One region of the Thermoanaerobacter brockii subsp. finnii Ako-1 genome, then DNA from elsewhere that is predicted to be linked to it. Evidence: riboswitches for the same ligand, from Rfam matches in the RefSeq annotation. Region 1 holds a riboswitch; the other holds the start of a gene.
What was found. A riboswitch is a leader RNA that binds a small molecule or an ion and turns the genes downstream of it on or off. The one in region 1 is predicted to bind cyclic di-GMP.
Positions count from the first base shown of each region.

Region 2: linked by a shared signal. The riboswitch ahead of gspE (type II secretion system ATPase GspE) and the one ahead of THEBR_RS12085 (transcriptional regulator) in region 1 are both predicted to bind cyclic di-GMP.

Region 1 is NC_014964.1:1,531,243-1,534,665, forward strand. Features, by position in the region: gene THEBR_RS07675 (IS110 family RNA-guided transposase) at 1-1,106, opposite strand, end outside; partial or broken gene THEBR_RS12085 (transcriptional regulator) at 1,596-2,000, opposite strand; cyclic di-GMP riboswitch class I at 2,054-2,141, opposite strand; partial or broken gene THEBR_RS07685 (S8 family serine peptidase) at 2,498-3,423, shown strand, end outside.
Region 2 is NC_014964.1:1,119,959-1,123,381, reverse strand. Features, by position in the region: gene THEBR_RS05435 (type IV pilus twitching motility protein PilT) at 1-334, opposite strand, end outside; gene gspE (type II secretion system ATPase GspE) at 340-2,016, opposite strand; cyclic di-GMP riboswitch class II at 2,043-2,126, opposite strand; gene aroE (shikimate dehydrogenase) at 2,130-2,984, opposite strand; gene THEBR_RS05420 (YqeG family HAD IIIA-type phosphatase) at 2,974-3,423, opposite strand, start outside.

The sequences.
Region 1 (3,423 bases):
TCTTTAAATTTGCGGGCATAGTATTGTGAGAACTCAGGTAAATACTTCCTGAGCTGGTCAGCTGCTTGAATAAAATAATATCTGAGATACTCATTACCAGTACGCTTGAGATATGTGTCCTCCGCTTTAAAATCAGCAGACTGGTACTCTGACCAATAAAGGCCGGAAAACTTTGCAAGGGCATTATCATTATCAAACCTTGAAATTCCGCCTATCTCAGATATTAAGCCGGCTGCGATGGTTGGGCCAATACCTTTTACTGATGTAAGACAAAGGAATTCATTGTTAAATCCTTTGACCTCATTAATAATGGCTTTTTCTACAGCTTTCTTCTGCTTTTCAAGGGACTGTAGATTATCAAAGCAAGACTTGATAACAAAGTTTAAAGAATCATCTACAGTAGCATTAATTCTATAAGACTTGCGAACAGCCTCTTGAAGCAATTTAGCTGTAGCTTCTGGATCATCAAAGCGATCTTTACTCTTATCAACCAAAAAGCCGGCAAGTTCATCAAGCGGTCGAGCCGCAATATCATCAAGGGTGAAAAACTCATTAAATATTTCAGTAGCAGTTGCTCCAAAATTATTACTAAAGACTTTATTTTGGCACAAACCGCTAAACTTAAGGAACAAATTGCTGAGTAAATAATTTTTTTCTCTAACAATACTATTAACAATGTGAAAGCGATGACGAGTAAGCCTCTGGAGAGCAAGATATCTAAAATCTACAGAACAAGATTTAGGGAGTCTACCGAATCTCAGTTTTTCAGCAATAGCAAAGGCATCAATCCAGTCATTTTTAGGCAAATTACCGAGAGACTTTTTAAAAGCATTAATAATATTAGCATTAAAAGTAGTAATAGAAGGTTGATAAGGCTTAAGAGCAGAATGATCAGCCAAATAATACTGGAGGTGCCAGCCATAGACTGAGGTAGATTCCAAACCAATAAAGACCTTTTGAATATTGTATTTATTACAACACTCCAAGATACGTGATACTATAACATCACAACCATGAGGGTTATTTTCTACAGAAAAACGGGAGGAAGCATCATTACCCTCCTGGTCGAGAATATGAACCTTGACATCATTCAGGCTTACATCCATACCAACAAAAAGCTTATTCAAGATTGTTACACCTCCTTTCAAAAGTGATAAAGTAAGTAAAAGTTAATTTGAGATAACCCTAGCAACCAGATTATGTAGCAACCTCGCAATTAGCTCTTAATATATAAGCCTGAATCCTCTGCTGCCAGGGGCTTATATATGACAAAGCAGATTTCGCGTAAGAAAAGGCAAATCTGGTGTAGGGACCACACTTAAAAGAGCGGTCAAGCCGCATGGAGGACGAAAGCCTGTCCCACATTAACTTTACAGTATAATAATGCTACAAGTTATCTCAAAAGTAAATAATAAGGCCGAAAAAAGATGAGACGGCCGCGCCATGAATCCTGCATATTGCGCAATATTACGGATTCATGGCAATAGATAAGATTTTAGACAAGATGAGAATATTAAAGATTTCCAGTTATAAATGCACTTTATTAAATTTTTAAGAAGTGAGACAAATTTATTGTCTTTAAAATTAATTATACGAGGAGGATACAATACAGCCGCTTTGGCCTGTTCTATTTGCCCTTTGAGGCTGCCATCATGTCCTATTATATTTTCAAAAGCACATTCTTTTTCTTTTCCCAAATCTAAAAAATCAATTAAATCTTTTAGAAGTATCTCTTCCTTAACCTTATTCCCTAAAAAATGAGCTAATCTATTTTTTTCAATATAATACACAGGTTTTGAAATAATTTTAACTATTTTCCCTTCTCTTACAAGATGATTTAAAATAAAAGACACATTGGGTCGAGCTATTTTTAGCAATTGCGCTATTTCTTCTGTAGTGACCCCACCTTTTCTATTTATCAAAAAATCCTGAAGATTAAATTCCTTACTCTTTTCTATAATGAAATTGTAAATTTTTTCTTTATTAGTCATATAAAACATCACTTCCTCAATTAATAAACCTCCTGTCAAAAGGCAGGAGATTATATATAAATGTTGGCAGCCCGGCTATCATAGCAAAACTATCGCTTTAGACCCGTGGCTTTGCGTCCCCGCCTTTCGACGAGTTTGCCTTTTTCAACAAAAATTTATTTAATTTTCCTATATTACTATTTCGACATAAATATGAATTTTCCTTCTATTTTTAAAAAAGATTTTTTCTACATAATTCGTTAAATTTATACTAATTTCTAAATGTATGTGTTTTATGCATTATTTTGTGTATCAAAAATGTGTATAAAAAATTATACACATTAAAAACTTTTATTAATTTTGTCTATATACAGTAAATTGGCATAAAAATTGCTTGAGTTTTATTATAGAAAATAAATCTTACAGAAAGGAGATGATGAATAGAAGAAAGAAACAGTTTCACTTAGCGACTAGAAGGGCTGACTTAAATTTTAAAAAATATTAAATTTTTAAGGAGGTAAGAAAAAATGAAGAGCCGACAAACATTAAAAGCTTTACTGGCCTTTGTGTTAATTGTAGCTTTAATGTCGCTAAGTGGAGTATTAGTCCAAGCCCAGCCCAACCTAACAAACTTTCCTATTAACTCATCAACAAAAAATTACTTGCCTCAAATTCAAAAAGTTTTGATGCAAGACTCTAATAAAAATAAACTTTTTGACAACTTAGAAGCAAAAATTGCTGGTAAGCCAGACAGTGAAAAATTTCCAGTTATAATAATTTTCAACAAAAACATAGCTGATAACGAACTATTAAATATTTCTAAATCCATTGGAAAGTTTAATATAAAGCATAAATACAAAATTATTCCAGGAATTGCTGCTACCTTAACTAAAGGACAAATAAACGCTTTGTCAAAATTGGATATAGTAAAGCAAATTGAGTATGACGAGCCTGTATATGCCACATTAGACACTGCAACAAAATGGTTTGGGGTTACAAAAGCGAGAAGTGTTTTGGTGTAACTGGTGATAGAGACGGTAATGCTTCTTCTTATTCCAAGAATGATATAGTAATAGCAGTTATTGATACCGGTATTGATGGCTCCCATGTTGACCTCGCTGGTGGCAAAGTAATAGGATGGCAAGATTTTGTAAACGGCAAATCTACCCCCTACGATGATAATGGACACGGAACTCATGTAGCAAGTATTGCGGCAGGTACTGGGACAGGGAACAACCTTTATAAAGGTGTTGCTCCTGGTGCTGCTTTAGTAGGGATAAAAGTATTAGATTCAAACGGAAGCGGAACTATGAGCACTGTAACCGCAGGAATTGACTGGGCTGTTCAAAACAAAGACATATACGGAATCAAAGTTATAAATTTAAGCCTCGGAACTTCCACAAGTTCTGATGGAACTGACTCTACCTCACTGGCAGTAAACGGAGCCGTAGAT
Region 2 (3,423 bases), 410 kb from region 1:
GAAGTCCCAATTCCTCTATTGTAGGTATTCTCAAAGCTACAGACCTTATTGCAAGGCTATAACTTCCCCTTTGTTTGTATACATTTATTCTAAACCTTCCTAATCCTGTAACTGAATAGGACAAATCAATATCTCCATTTTGTTCTAACTTTTTCAATTGCTCACTTGTCAATAAATCCTTAACTATTTCTTCAGTCTGCCCAGGGGTAAAAGGTTCCCCTTCTAATTTTTCTAAATAGCCATTAATTCTAAGAACTGGAGGTACTCCAACCGTTATATGCAAGTCTGAAGCTTTTCTTTCAACTACTAATTTTAAAAGTTCCTTTGTATCCATATCCCTCATTCCTCGTAAGTTAGTCTTATCATTTCATCAATTGTAGTTTTTCCTTGTAATACAAGTCTTTTAGCACTTTCTCGTAAAGTTTTCATGCCATTTTTTACAGCCTGAGCTCCAATAACATCAGAGGAAACCTTAGCATTTATAAGCTCTCTAATATCAGAAGTAACAGTCATTATCTCATATATAGGAATTCTTCCCCTATAGCCTGTTTTATTACAAACAGGGCACCCTCTCCCCTTGTATAAAGTAATGTCTTCATTTTCTGAAATTCCCAATAGCTCTTTTTCGCCTTTGGAAGCTTTATAAGAAATTCTACAGTTATCACATATTTTTCTCGCCAATCTCTGAGCAATAACCCCTACTACAGAAGAAGACACAAGATAAGGCTCTATACCCATATCTACAAGCCTAGTCACCGCTCCCGCCGCATCATTTGTATGCAAAGTGGAAAGGACTAAGTGCCCTGTTATGGCAGAGCGAATAGCTATCTCAGCAGTTTCAGTATCTCTAATTTCTCCAATCATAATTATATCAGGGTCTTGCCTCAAAATTGACCTAAGAGCAGTCGCAAAGGTAAGGCCTGCCTTTTCATTAACTTGTACCTGGTTTATTCCCTCAAGGGAATACTCAACAGGGTCCTCAACAGTTATTATATTAATATTGGGTTTGTTAAGCTCTCTCAGCATTGCATAAAGAGTGGTGGTTTTCCCACTACCTGTAGGACCAGTCAAAAGCACAATGCCATTAGGCCTTTTGATAAGTTTATCAAAGAGCACCAGATCCTCTTCTTCAAAACCTAATTGCTCCTTTGTCATTATAAAATTTTCCTTGTCTAAAAGCCTCAATACCAATTTCTCTCCAAAAACAGTGGGCAACGAAGAAACTCTTATGTCAATATTTTTACCACCTGTAGTAAAATCAAATCTGCCATCTTGAGGAAGTCTTCTTTCAGCGATGTTCATATTAGCCATAATTTTTACTCTTGTCACAACAGGGGCATGGGTACTTTTTATAGTCCTCATAGCTTCTGTTAATTGTCCATCTATCCTAAATCGAATTCTAAGGTCTTTTTCAGTAGGTTCAATGTGAATATCTGAAGCCCTATTTTTTATTGCCTGCTCAATTATAGAATTTACAAAGCGTACAGCAGGCGCGTTTTGTACTTCTTCAAGAATCTCATCTGGCAGCTCTTCTTGACTTTCACTTTGAAACTCCTTTTTAAAATCCTGTACTGCTTTTTCTGCCTGTTCTCTTCCGTAAATTCTATCTATGGCTTTTAAGATGCTTCCTTCAGAAGCAATTAAAGGCTTTACATTTTGTTTCGTAATGATTCTCACATCATCTAGTGCAAAAATATTCAGAGGGTCTGCCATTGCTACCAATATACCATCTTCATCTTTTTTTATAGGAATAATAGTATGTCTTTTAGCAACGGCTTCAGGAATTAATTTTGCTACATCGGGATCAATATAGTATTTTTGCAAATCTACATGTGGAATACCTAATTGAAATTCTAAAGCCTCTAGTATTTGGCTTTCTGTAACATACCCCAATTTAATAAGAACTTTTCCTAACTTTTCTCCTGTTTTGTTTTGAACTTCTATTGCGTGCTTTAATTGTTCTTCTGTTATAAGCCCTACCTCAAGTAAAAGCTCCCCTAGCTTTTTCTTGGCCATAAAATATACCTCCAAAAATAATAAAGCCGACATAAAGCCGGTTGCACCACTGTATCCGTGAGGCATAAAGTGCCCACATATAGCCTCACTTCATCTACTCTTTATAAAATATTCTACAAATTATGCGTAATTCCTTCTTTTAAATACCTGTATACCAAATTTTTGTCGAAAAATCCCCCTGTCCATAATTTGAAAGAATAATTAGCTTGATTTACCAACATAGAAAGTCCATTAGAATACTTTATTCCATTCTTTTTCGCATGTTTTAAAAGAGCAGTTTCAAAAGGATTGTAAATAAGGTCATAGACAAATTTAGCTTTCAAAACCACTTTTTCATCAGCAGGAGAATCTTCTGTATTTGGATACATTCCTACGCTTGTAGTATTAACAAGTATATCTATTTCTGGTAGTTCTTTTACTTCATTTATACTGCAGTAATCACACTGAATCTTAAATTCTTTTTTAATGTACTCTGACAAATCTTTTGCTCTCTCAACACTTCTATTGGCAATTATTATCGAATCTATCCCTTTTAGAGCAAGGGCGACACAAACAGCTTTAGAAGCTCCACCAGCTCCTAAGACAACAGCTTTTCTTCCTTCAATTTTTTTTCCTACTTCTGTTAATGAGTCTATAAAGCCATAGACATCCGTATTATAGCCTTTTAATATTCCTTCTTCATTGACTACAGTATTGACTGCGCCAATTTTTAAAGCTTCTTCTGAAACCACATCTAAGTATTTAATTATCTTCTCTTTATGTGGCACAGTCACATTAACTCCTTTTATTCCCAAAGATTTTACTCCATTTACTGCATCTTCAAGCTTTTCTGGCAAAACATCAAAAACAGTGTAGACACAATTTAAATTTAAAGACTTAAAAGCATAGTTATGTATTAAAGGGGATAAACTATGTTCTACAGGATGGCCTATAAGACCATACAGTTTAGTATTTGAATTAATCTCCATATCTCTCAATCCTTTTAAGTACATGTTTTTCCGCTTTTCTCATAAGTTTAGTCCATCCTAATTCCTCTTCTGATAGAGGTTTTACCAAAATAGTATATAAACCTGCTCTTTTGCCACCAAAAATATCAGTAAATATTTGATCTCCTATTAAAGCTGTTTCATTAGGCTTAGCATTTAAAATCTTTAAAGCCTTTTTAAAAGCTCCTTTTCTCGGCTTAATGGCCCAAGCTATTCCAGGTACACCAACTTTTTCTTTAAATTCATTCACTCTTCTTTTAGTGTTATTTGAAATGAGACAAATTTTAAACCCCTCTTTTTTTACTTTTTCAAGCCATTCAATAGTCATTTTATCGGGAAATTTTGATTTTTGAGGCACTAAAGTATTGTCAATATCTAAGACAAGACTGGTAATTCCTTTTTCTTTTAAAAAGTCTAAATT